Regions from separate parts of the Hominiventricola aquisgranensis genome, predicted to be linked through region 1. Evidence: riboswitches for the same ligand, from Rfam matches in the RefSeq annotation. Region 1 holds a riboswitch; each other region holds the start of a gene.
The links. Region 1 has a riboswitch for cobalamin ahead of WMO62_RS12875 (sirohydrochlorin cobaltochelatase). Riboswitches for the same ligand answer to the same signal wherever they lie in the genome.
Positions count from the first base shown of each region.

Region 2: it holds a riboswitch for cobalamin, as region 1 does, so the genes downstream of both, WMO62_RS14545 (ABC transporter substrate-binding protein) here and WMO62_RS12875 (sirohydrochlorin cobaltochelatase) in region 1, are expected to answer to the same signal.
Region 3: it holds a riboswitch for cobalamin, as region 1 does, so the genes downstream of both, WMO62_RS08380 (LysR family transcriptional regulator) here and WMO62_RS12875 (sirohydrochlorin cobaltochelatase) in region 1, are expected to answer to the same signal.
Region 4: it holds a riboswitch for cobalamin, as region 1 does, so the genes downstream of both, WMO62_RS01640 (ABC transporter substrate-binding protein) here and WMO62_RS12875 (sirohydrochlorin cobaltochelatase) in region 1, are expected to answer to the same signal.

Region 1 covers NZ_JBBMFC010000025.1:34,326-37,449, forward strand. Annotated here, with positions in the region: gene WMO62_RS12870 (ABC-F family ATP-binding cassette domain-containing protein) at 1-1,254, opposite strand, end outside; cobalamin riboswitch at 1,423-1,604, shown strand; gene WMO62_RS12875 (sirohydrochlorin cobaltochelatase) at 1,757-2,995, shown strand; gene WMO62_RS12880 (hypothetical protein) at 3,011-3,124, shown strand, end outside.
Region 2 covers NZ_JBBMFC010000039.1:2,273-5,396, forward strand. Annotated here, with positions in the region: gene WMO62_RS14540 (iron chelate uptake ABC transporter family permease subunit) at 1-37, opposite strand, end outside; gene WMO62_RS14545 (ABC transporter substrate-binding protein) at 103-1,188, opposite strand; cobalamin riboswitch at 1,329-1,535, opposite strand; gene WMO62_RS14550 (SulP family inorganic anion transporter) at 1,672-3,124, shown strand, end outside.
Region 3 covers NZ_JBBMFC010000013.1:2,447-5,570, forward strand. Annotated here, with positions in the region: gene feoB (ferrous iron transport protein B) at 1-503, shown strand, start outside; gene WMO62_RS08370 (FeoB-associated Cys-rich membrane protein) at 507-653, shown strand; gene WMO62_RS08375 (Fur family transcriptional regulator) at 626-1,057, shown strand; cobalamin riboswitch at 1,183-1,361, shown strand; gene WMO62_RS08380 (LysR family transcriptional regulator) at 1,511-2,422, shown strand; gene WMO62_RS08385 (DUF3793 family protein) at 2,547-3,110, shown strand.
Region 4 covers NZ_JBBMFC010000002.1:125,321-128,444, reverse strand. Annotated here, with positions in the region: gene nikB (nickel ABC transporter permease) at 1-346, opposite strand, end outside; gene WMO62_RS01640 (ABC transporter substrate-binding protein) at 457-2,034, opposite strand; cobalamin riboswitch at 2,222-2,403, opposite strand; gene WMO62_RS01635 (LysR family transcriptional regulator) at 2,506-3,124, opposite strand, start outside.

The sequences.
Region 1 (3,124 bases):
TTCACCGCCGGACAAGGAAGAGACCTTCTTCGCTGTATCCTTCCCTGTGAATAAGAAGGCGCCAAGAGTCTGGCGTACTTCCTTGTCTGTCAGGGACGGGAACTGTTCATGAAAATGTTCCACCACGGTCAGATCTGACTGCAGAGCTGCGGTCTGCTGGTCAAAATAGCCCATCAGCACCTGTTGGCCAAGGGTCAGAGTTCCCTTGACAGGTGGGATCAGTCCTGCTGCGGTCTTCAGAAACGTGGATTTTCCGGCTCCGTTGGGACCGATGATACCGAGCTTCTGACCTCGGCGGATCCGAAGAGACAGTTCCAGCAGTGTCTTGTCATAACCAATCTGTAAATGTTCTGCCTCCAATACCCACTTGGCACTGCGCACGGATGGTTCCAGTGCGCCGGTGAATATGTGATAATCTTCCACTGGAGGTTTTTCTATCTTTGGCATTCGCTCCAGGATCTTTTTTCTGGATCTGGCAAATGCCGCTTTTTTAGGCTTGTTCTTGAATCGTTCGATCAGTTCCTCCAGCCGTTCGATCTCTTCCTGCTGGTGACGGTAAGACCGTTCCTGAATTGCCAGGTCTCTGGATTTTTGTTCTTTATAAGAAGTATAGTTGCCGGCATAGCGGATCAGTTTCTGCTGCCGGAATTCACAGACCGTATCAGCCGTCCGGTCCAGAAAGAACCGGTCATGAGAGACCATGACCACGGCACCGGCATATTGACGCAGATACTCTTCTAACCATTCGGTTGTTTCCATGTCCAGATGGTTGGTAGGTTCATCCAGCAGCAGAATATCAGGATGGGCAAGAAGAAGACGGATCAGGGCAATCTTCGTCTGCTCGCCGCCAGAGAACTGCGACAGCCTTTTCCTTTTATCTTCTTTGGAAAATCCGAAACCAGTGAAGAGACGGTCATATTCCTGTTCCCAGGTGAAACGTTCCCGATCCCATTTGTCAGGACATGGACAGGATTTGAGAAGTTCTTCCTCCACGGTAATGGTGGTGTCAGAAAAAGCCTGCTGACAGAGCAGGCCGGTGGTCAGGGATCGAGAAGTAAGGATTCCCTGTGCCTTGGAATGATCATCACGGTCAAGGGAGAGTTCTCCCGCCAGAAGTCGAAGGAGTGTTGTCTTTCCACAGCCATTTCTGCCCACGATGGCAATCTTCTCATTTCCACGGATCTCAAAATCAAAATGTGCAAGGACAGTCTGTGCTCCAATGCTGAGCGTGCCGTCCTGAATCTGTAATAACATGGGTGCTCCTCACGGTAAAATATGATTCCTAACTATATCAAAGATCAAAGCACATTGCAAGGCAGCAGAAAAGGGTAAATGCTCCCTGGAAAGTTTCATAATATTTCTTTTAACACTTGCCCTATGGAGCAGACAGTGTTATACTTACACACGTAATGAGTTCTGAAAACTAAATAAGAAACAGTTGGTGCCGCATTTTGCGGAGAATAGGGAAACAGGTGAGAGGCCTGTGCGATCTCGTCACTGTATGCAGCGAGTAGTTGTCGATGATGCCACTGAGGAGACTTGGGAAGGCAGACAGACTATGTGGAACTGCGAGTCAGGAGACCTGCCAGCTGTGGTACGGGAAATACATATTCCAGATCACGAGGTTTGGTTGTACCGAAAGATAGATTTCGATAAACCGACTGCGCACGCATGTTGGTTTTTGTCTTTTTCGCATCCCTTTTATTTAGCGGCTTCAGTATCATTGCAAAATATTTCTTTAAGGGAGAGAAAAAACATGAAGAAGAAAGTTGTAGCAGTTCTTTGTGCAGCAGCTATGACCGCAACATTAGTTGCAGGCTGCGGAAGTAAGACAACAACAGAAGCTCCGGCAGAGACTACCGAAGAGACCACTGAGGAGACAACAGAAGCTCCGGCTGAGGATGCAGCAGAAGATGCAGATGCTGACCAGGCAGCAGCAGACGAGGTTGCAGCTCTGATCGATAAGATCTACGTTCAGGAAAGAACTGAGACTACCGATGAGGATTGTAAAGCAGCAAAAGAGGCATGGGATGCTCTGACTGATGCTCAGAAAGAGCTGGTTGAAGGTGAAGAAGCTGATCCGGATTACTTCGGACGCGACACCGGAGATGCTTCCAAGGATGATCCGCGTAACCAGGATGAGATCGGAGAGAACGAGCTTCTGGTAGTAAGCTTTGGTACTTCTTTCAACGACAGCCGTGTAGCTGATATCAAAGGCATCGAGGATGCTCTTGCAGAGGCTAATCCGGACTGGTCTGTAAGACGTGCATTTACCGCACAGATCATTATCAACCATATCCAGGCTCGTGATGATGAGCACATTGACAACATGGATCAGGCACTTGAGAGAGCTGTAGATAATGGTGTTAAGAACCTGGTTGTACAGCCGACCCATCTGATGCATGGTGCTGAGTACGATGAGCTTTGTGAGGCAGTTGCAAACTACGAGGATAAATTTGAGTCTGTTAAGATCGCTGAGCCGCTGCTTGGTGAGGTTGGAGCAGACGCTTCTGCTGTAAATGAGGATAAGAAGGCAGTTGCAGAAGCAATCACCGCTGAGGCAGTTAAGACTGCTGGATATGACAGTACAGATGCTGCAGCAGAGGACGGAACCGCATTTGTATTCATGGGACATGGTACTTCCCATACCGCAAAAGTTTCCTACAGCCAGATGCAGGCACAGATGGACGAGCTTGGATACAAGAACGTATTCATCGGAACCGTAGAGGGCGAGCCGGAAGAGACTGCATGTGAGAACGTGATCAAAGCAGTTGCTGATGCAGGTTACAAGAAAGTTGTTCTTCGTCCGCTGATGGTAGTGGCTGGAGATCATGCAAATAACGACATGGCAGGTGAGGATGCTGATTCCTGGTTAAGCCAGTTCAAGGCTTCTGGAAGCTTTGACAGCGTAGATACTCAGATCGCTGGTCTTGGTGAGATCCCGGCTGTTCAGGATCTCTATGTAGCACACACCGCAGCTGTCATCGGAAAGTAAAGGAAGAGACAGAACATGAAAAGAAAGATCGTTACATTGCTGGGGGTGGCAGCATTGAGCTGTGCCATCATGACAGGATGTGGAAGCAAAGACGCACAGACCGAGGCGCCTGCACAGGAGACAGAAGAG
Region 2 (3,124 bases), on a different contig from region 1:
AGAAACGGCCTTTTCCTGAGTTTCCTGTTCCTTTCATATATTCCTCCTACTGCAATAAAGAAGGGGAGCTTTTACACTCCCCTGTCAGTTTTCCAGATGTTCTTAGAATTTGTCCGGATATAACTGCTCTGCGATTGCTTTTACAGCGACTGCACTTCCGGCACTTCCCTGCATATCACTGCAGCATACGGAGAAGATTTTGCCTTCTTTGACAGCGCGCAGATTCTTGGTGAACTCGTTGGTCTCCAGGAATTCCTTTTTATCTGCCACATCACCTCCGGTGTACTCGAGAATCAGAATTACATCCGGATCACGCTCCACAACCTCTTCCCAAGACGGAGTTGCCCAGCCAGCCTCGATATCATCGAAGATGGAGATTCCGCCAGCCAGTTTGATAATGTCGCCCGGCATACCCTGGCATGCGGTAAACGGAGCATCTTCACCAGAGTCATAAGCGAATACAGTGACCGGATTTTCATAAGCTTCATCACCCAAAGTGTCTTTTACTTTCTGCAGAGTATCTTTCATAGTCTGTACTTTTTCAGCAGCTACATCCTGTACCTGGAAAATAGCACCAAGGGTCTCATAATCTTTGTACAGATCCTCAAAGGTTGCTTTGTCGGAGCACACATATGGGAAATAAGTTGCGATACCGTTCTGGTCGCAGAATTCTTTACTGAAGTTTTTGTCTGAAAATACAGAGTCCCAGCCAATCAGAAAATCACATCCGGTTGACAGCAGCTCTTCCTTGGACATATTGGAAAGACCTTTACCCGGTTCCAGAAGCTGTGGAACTTTGTCGCGTGCCGGATACTGGGATACAGTACTCCAGCAGCTTCCTTTTGTGTAGCCAGCCATCTGGTCCTCCAGTCCCAGATCAAAGAAGAAGTCAGCCATCTGATCACCGGAAGCAACGACTTCGGATGGTTTCTTAGTGAAAGTGTATTCAACATTTTCGCCAAGACCGGAACGCTCCAGATTCAGAGTAATGGTGACCGGCTCATAGTCGCTGTCTGCATCGGCAGTTTCAGAAGCCTCAGATGCATCTGTACTCTCCGTTTCGTTGGTAGTCTCTTCTGTTGTTTTGTCAGTAGTGGCTGTGGTATCAGCGGATGTGGAACCACACCCGGCCAGCATACCTGCTGCAAGACAGGTAGTTAACAATACGCTTACTGTTCTCTTTTTCATAAGATTTCCTCCATTAATATGTAGTTTGTAATCAGCCCATAAAAAAAGCATCATCTGAACTCTATGGATCAGATGATGCACCCGTTTTCGGCATCTGGACGCACTGCGCCCTATATCTTTCGCAAGTGTCATGGACCGTGACAGCAAAAGAAAAATAAGCAGGTCTTCTGGCTTGCGCGGGTTTTGTCTGTTTTCTCTCTTCCCATCCATGTTTTGAGAAAAGACAGTGAAAGAAAACAACCCTGTATCGTGCGCTTACAGCGGCGGCACCGCATGGGACTCACACCCATTTCCCTTTTCACCGACTCAATCGAAGATTAGTCGACACTTATTCTGTTAAATATATAACATAGTCATATTTGAGTGTCAAGAGTGTATTGATTATAAATGATAATTCATCATTGAAAAATCTCTTTCTTGTGATATACTGGAAAAGTTGTGTTTGACAACCGAGGATATCCAACTAGAAAGGATTTTTAACTGATGAGTTCTTTGAAACCAATGTTACTAACATGTATGAAAACGTATAGCCGGGAACAGTTTGTCAAAGATGTGACGGCTGGAATTATTGTGGCGATCATTGCCCTTCCGTTGTCCATTGCGCTGGCACTGGCATCAGGCGTCGGTCCGGAGGCAGGTATTTTCACCGCAATTGTTGCGGGATTTGTGATCTCTGCACTTGGTGGCAGCAGCGTACAGATTGCAGGACCGACAGCTGCATTTGCGACGATCGTAGCTGGTATTGTGGCGAAAAATGGTCTGGATGGACTGGTGATCGCGACGATCCTGGCAGGAATCTTTCTGATTCTGATGGGACTGTGCCATTTTGGTACACTGATCCGTTTTATTCCGTACACCATCACCACCGGATTTACAGCTGGAATTGCTGTGACCATCGTGATCGGTCAGCTCAAAGATTTCTTTGGCGTGACTTATCCGGACGGAGTAAAACCCATTGAGACCATGGAAAAGCTTCACGCTTTTGTTGAAAATTGTGGCACTGTCAATCTGTCTGCAGTGATCGTTGGCGTGGTAAGTCTTGCAATCCTGATTATTTCTCCTTATATTTTCAAAAAGATTCCGGGTTCTCTGCTGGCTGTGGTCGCAGGAATCCTGATGGTAAAATTCCTTCCGTTGAAGGCTTCTACCATCGGAGATCTGTATTCTATCAGCAATGCACTGCCAGGTTTCCACCTTCCGGCACTGAGCCTTGCAGCTGTGGAGGATGCAATTCCAAATGCATTTACCATTGCTGTGCTGGCAGCTATTGAGTCTCTGCTGTCCTGCGTGGTTGCAGACGGTATGATCAACGGGAAACATCGTTCAGACATGGAACTGGTAGCTCAGGGAGCAGGAAATATTGCCTCCGCCCTGTTCGGCGGAATCCCGGCCACAGGAGCCATCGCACGTACAGCAGCCAACATTAAAAATGGTGGACGTACTCCCATAGCTGGAATGGTGCATTCTATCACATTGGTACTGGTACTGGTAGTTCTGATGCCTTATGCGGGAATGATCCCCATGCCGACCATCGCTGCGATCCTGTTCGTGGTTGCTTACAATATGTGTCAGTGGAGACCGTTCACTCATCTGATCCAGACCGCACCGAAGAGTGATATTCTGGTGCTGCTGGTAACCTTCTTCCTGACCGTTGTATTTGATCTGGTAGTTGCTATTGAGATCGGTATGCTGTTGACCTGTCTGCTGTTCATGAAGCGCATGAGCGATGAGACGCACGTGGACAGCTGGACTTACGTGGACGATGATTCAGATGCAGTTAATGATCATATGCAGAAACTTGCGAAAGAGATCCGCGTCTATGAGATTACCGGACCGTTGTTCTTTGGAGCAGCCAATGCGATTGAACACATTGTAGTGAAAGATTTTACCAAATGTCTGGTGCTTCGTATGAGAAGTGTTCCTGCACTTGACAGTA
Region 3 (3,124 bases), on a different contig from region 1:
GCTTCCTTGGAACAATTGGTAATGCGATCTCCTGGATCTTCATTCCGCAGGGATTCGGCAATGCAAAAGCTACTGTAGCAGCAATTACCGGTCTGGTAGCAAAAGAGAACGTAGTAGGTACCTTCGGCGTTCTGTATGGATTAGAGGAAGTTGCTGAGGATGGTGCAGAGTTCTGGGGCAGTATTGCCAAGGATTATACCGCAGTTGCAGCATATGCATATCTGGTATTTAACTTGCTGTGTGCACCATGCTTCGCAGCAATCGGAGCTATCAAGAGAGAGATGAACAATGCAAAATGGACCTGGTTTGCAATTGGATATCAGTGTCTGCTTGCTTACTGCGTATCTCTGGTGATCAATCAGGTTGGAAGTGCTATCTTCTATGGTGTATATACTCCATGGCTGATCGTTGCAATTGTACTGATCGTACTGTTCATCTGGCTGTTGGTTCGTCCGTATAAAGAAGCAACAACTCTGAATGTAAAAGTAAAGGCAAGGGCATAAAAAATGGGAACACTGGTTGTAGGACTTGTTGTACTGGCAATAGTTGTAGCAGCTGCACGCAGTATCTGGAAAGATAAGAAAAATGGAAAGAGCTGTGGAAGCTGCGGAGGAGGATGCGGAGGATGCTCCAAGTGCAAGACGAAAAACTGATTCGGACTACACGTGAAAAGGATATGATCCTGGAGAAATTTCGGAACCGTGGCATGCGGATCACGAAGCAGCGCAGGCTGATTCTTGACATTGTATTTGAACAGGACTGCACCAGCTGCAAAGAAATTTATTATCAGGCTTCTAAACGTGATAAGAATATTGGAATTGCAACGGTATACCGGATGGTAAATGCTCTGACAGAGCTTGGCGTATTTCAGACGAATGTTCCATATCGTCTGACCGGGAGATCTGCGCAGGATCCGATCAATGGCTGCCGTGTGATTCTGAAAAATCATCATGAAGTAGATTTTGATGCTGAGGAATGGAACCGGATACTGACTTATGCATTGCGCCAGAAGGGCTATCATAATGTACAGGACATAGACCAGGTGATTCTGAAATAAATAATGCGCAAAGAGAGACTATGGGTGATCCATAGTCTCTTTTTTACACAAAGACAGGAAAAAAAGGTGGACAATCCGGAGAAACTTCTATATAGTTGAAATAAAGAAAACGACGGAATTCATGATAGATTCCGGGTACTGCAAGTTCCGAAAGGATTTATAGAGAAACCGGTGTGAATCCGGTGCGGTCCCGCCACTGTGACAGGGAGCCGTTATAGATGATCCACTGGACCGGAGAGGTCTGGGAAGGACTGTAATGGTTGTGAACTGGAGTCAGGAGAACTGCTTGCAGGGAATAAGTGCTTCTTACGGCAGATAAGAACTCTTACATAGACATATCAATAAACGAGAGCAGCCATCCTGCATCTCGTCTTTGTCCGTGTATAGAAAAGAGATCAGACCTGCGCGTATGCGCAGGTTTTTATTGTATAACGTGGAGAACGGGGGAAAAATATGGATATTAAGCAGCTTCAGTATCTGGTTGTCAGCATTGACAATGGAAGTTTCAAGAAGGCGTCAGAGCTCTTATATACAACGCAGCCGCATATCAGCAAAACGATCAAATCTCTGGAGGTAGAGCTTGGCATGCAGCTTCTCAAGCGAAACGCAAGAGGTGTGGAAGCTACAGAAGAGGGACGCAAGGTATACGAATATGCCTGCAGGATCCTGGTAGATTCCGGCAAGATCCAGCATGTGCGGGAAGAAAAGGATATCCGGATGCTGAAGATTGCAGTGACACCGGATGATGAGCTGAATCATCTGTTTCGGACATTTTATGCACAGGAAGTAAAAGAAGGACTTCATGTGGAATATATGGAGCGTAATGCAGAAGAACTCCTGCGCATGGTCCATCACCATCGAGTGGACATCGGATTCCTTCTGGTGGATCAGAATCAGAAGACGGCACTTCTGCAGATGCTGGCGCACAAGCGGCTGGAATTTACGGAGATCGGGAAACGTTCGCCTGTATTACTGGCAGGACCGGAGAGCCCGTTATATGGGGCAGAGTCGGTGAGCAACAAAGAACTGCGGGAGATCAAACTGATTCAGATGGATGCAGACCAGGATATGTTTTCGATTCAACTGGTGCATGGGAAGGAAGACTATCAGTATCACAGAACTCATGGAAAGACATTGATGACTAATAGCAGGGATGTGCTGCTTGAGTTAGTCAGCAAAACTGATCTGTGCAGCATTTCTGTCTGTGGAGACAGCCGGCAGGAGACGGACAGACGAATCCGGCAGATTCCTATCAAAGGAGAGAAGGATCGGATCGTACTTGGATATGTGAAGCGAAAAAGGGATGAATTAACAGCAGAAGCAGAGAAATTTCTTGCATATATCTGTGAAAATCTGGGAAACTAAATCATGGCAGCTATGTAGTTGATAAAATCTATCAGCTGCATGGTTGCTTTTTTTAATGGAATCTGATACTATAAGTTAGCGGCAACTAATTAGAATAAACTAACCAAAGGGATCGGAGGAAGAGATGATAGAGACAATGATTGGAAACAGTATTGCGAATCAGTGTTCGCCGGTTCTTATGGATGTGAAGCCATCCAATCTTCTGATTCTTACAAGAGAGGAAGAAGAGCGGTTTCTGGAGATGGAAGACATTCCTGGAATATGGGGGATCTGTCTCCATCGGGGAGAACAGAAAAGTATCTGGCTTCTGTACCGGAAGGACAGACTGGAAGCATTGCTTCTCTGGCCGGGGACAGCAGAATTTCTGAAATCCTATGGGTATCAGACAGAAGAGAGTACACTTGACCAGATGCTTGCAAGGCTGGCGGAACGGTTTACGGAATACAAAGAAGGAAGAGCTGAATTTCCTCATGAGATGGGTGCATTTCTTGGATATCCGTTAAGTGATGTGAAAGGATTCATTGAGCATGAAGGAAAAGATTTCCTCTGCTCTGGCTACTGGAAGGTATACAGTGATGAGACAGGAGCCAAAAAGACATTTCAGCTCTATCAGGCAGTTCGGAACATGGTACTGCAGATGCTGAGCGCAGGCAGCAGTCTGTGTGAGATCAGTTGCCAGGCATATTAAAGACAGGAGGATTC
Region 4 (3,124 bases), on a different contig from region 1:
TGATCAGCATCAGGATCAATGACATGAGTGTCAGTTTCAGAGTCGGAAGGACACGAGCTGCCAGAAGCTCTACAACCGGCTTGTTCAGACTGTAGGATTTTCCAAAATTACCATGAAGACAGTTAAACAGCCAGCGGAAATATTGGGTGAAAAAAGGATCGTTCAGACCCATCTCGTCTCTGGTCTGCTGTACCAGTTCTTCCGTTGGCATGACACCGGTAGCGGAGAACATGTTACGGACCGGATCACCGGGAGACAGATACGTAAGTAAAAATGTTACAAAACTGATACCGACCAGCACAATCACAATCTGCATGATTCGTCGAAGAATCTGTTTCTTATTCAAAATGCTTGCTCCTTTCTTTCGCAATGGGACATACGCATAAAATCTCATGCGCGGAAATACCCCCACCCTGACCGCCGGTAAGGGCGCGGATGGGGGTAATCATTGTCTGTTTACTGAGCCGGGGTGATCTCGGTGGTCAGCCAGTAGTAATCTGCCGTATGGATATGTGCATTTCCTACATTCTTGGAATAGATCATAGATGAGTTGTAATAACCGTCGATCAGAACAGCTGCATCATCTACCAGGATCTGCTGCATCTGGAAGATCAGATCTGCACGCTTGTCCTCGTCCATCTCGCTCTTCAGCTGCTCAAACAGCTCATCATACTCCGGATTGGAATATCCGCAGTAAGTAGTATCAGTTGCCCAGTTTGCCATGTAAGCATACGGGTCACCGGTACCTACAGTGATCCAGTTATTGTTATTGAAATCATAATCTCCGGCAGCAAGTTTGCTCCACTGGTCATCAGAGCTGCCGTAGTCTGCGGTGCAACCAATACCGATCTCTGCCAGATACTGAATATGTGCATTGGAGAAATCGTTCAGCAGACGGTTCTCATAGGAAACGTAATGCAGATTGATGTTCTGTCCGTCGATCTCACGGATTCCATCCCCGTCAGTGTCTACGATACCAGCATCATCAAGGAGCTTTTTCGCGCCTTCCGGATCATAAGTATACGGATTGTTCAGTTTGTCATATCCGTAGCTTAATGTAGACGGCAGTACGGAGAATCCCGGAGTATACAGTCCTCCGATAGTTTTGGAATTGCAGATGGTATCATAATCAATTCCCATGAGGATTGCCTGACGCAGGGTTTTGTTGCCCAGAATACCGTCAAAGTTCATCCAGCTGAATCCACAACGCACACCAGAAGCGATATCTACGGTGAAATCTGGATTATCCTTGAAATCCTGAATATCAGATACGTTAGTAATATTCTCTACCAGGTCTACCTGACCACTCTGCAGTGCCATGGTCTTTGCAGAAGCATCACCCATATACATCAGTTTTACTTCGTCATACGGAACTTCCTCACGGTAGTTCGGGTTTGCAACCAAGTCATATCCTACACCAACACCGTTGAATTTATCGATCATGTACGGGCCGGTTCCGATGATGCCGTTATCAAAGTTCTCGATATCAGCCACATCGATGATCGCCATGGTCGGATGAGCCAGCTGTCCCGGAAGGTTTGCATACGGCTGGGTGGTCTGGATCGCCAGAGTATTGGCATCGTCATCAGCAGTAATGGTTGCCTCAAACTCCAGATATTTCTGTGGTTTTGCAGAACCGCTCGGTCCCATTTCTTTCAGATATTCAAAACACTCTTTTACCTTAGTTGGAGTCAGATCGCATCCATCTGAGAATTTGATTCCATCTTTCAGAGTGATAACCCACTCCGTATGCTCATCATTTACCGTATAGCTGTCTGCGAGCCACGGCTCTACTTCCATGCTGTCGTTGAATTTAAACAGACCCTCGGAAATACCATAACGCATAGCATTCCATCCGCCGTTCTCATCGGTCACACTGTTTACAATACCATCGGTGTACATCTGACATCCGAAAGTCAGTACTTTTTTTCCACTGTTATCTGCTGATGCAGAGCTGTCGCTTCCTTTTGCACCGCAGCCGGTCAGCAAAAGAATTGCTGCCAGGGTCAAACTGATACATTTCTTATTCTTCATATTTTGTCCTTTCTCGTCCATTCTTCTGTCAGCGCATTGAGATCCATCAGAGCAAAACACTTGTCCTCCCATCATAAAACACACAAGAAAAGCCGGATCTACATCCGACTTTCTCCCACTCTGAATAAGCGCATATTATGCGCACTAATCCTCTGTTAAGTAAGATTTCCCTGTCTTCCGCAAGAACTCTCTCTGATCAAAATAAGCAGGTCTCCTGACTTAAGCATCAAACATCCACAGCGCCTTCCCAAGATCTTCTCAGTGGCATATTCCTGTGGACTAGCTATCACAGTGACGGAATCGTTCCGGACTTTCACCGGATTCCCTTTTCATCGAAGCTTCCTTCGAACTTATTTTTATGGCTTAATTGCCAACCATATGAACATTATGTATTATTTTCTCATCTATTACATTTTTTGTCAATACAGAAGCATTCCTTGATAGATATATTTGTATTCCTTTTTGTTATATCTATTCTTGCAACCGCTGCTTCACATAGGAAAGATAGTGTTCTGCCCACCCTCCTGGCTGTTCCCCTTGTCGTGTCACACATCCAAAGAGAATCGGTTGTTCCTCTCCGTACAAAGAATATCCCGGATATCCCTGGGATTCCTTTTCCCTGCTTAGATAACCTCCACTGACATTTCCAAGGTCGGTCTTTTGCAGCAGTTCGTTCATCACATAATCGCTGTTGGTGATCACAGAGATCTTCATATCTGATACCGGACTTTCTTCCGTATTGCCCATCAGATTACGTCCCAGCGTATATTCATCTTCATAACACTGCACCAGACGCACCTGGTTTTTCGGAATCTCTTCGATACTCTTCCTTCCAGCCAGCGGATGCTCTTTCCCAAAATAGAGATATGCCTTCGTCCGCTTCAGTTCCTGAAATTCCAGCTTTCCACACTCCAGTCGATATTGGAAGGACGGCATCTGTTCTTCCGATACATACACAAATCCAATGTCATCTTTGCCAGACTGACACCGATCCAATATTTCTTCTATACCCGCTGTCATCACATGATAGCACACATCTTCCTGACTGTGTTCCTGATAAAATGCGGCAAAGCACGCTGCCATCCAGGAA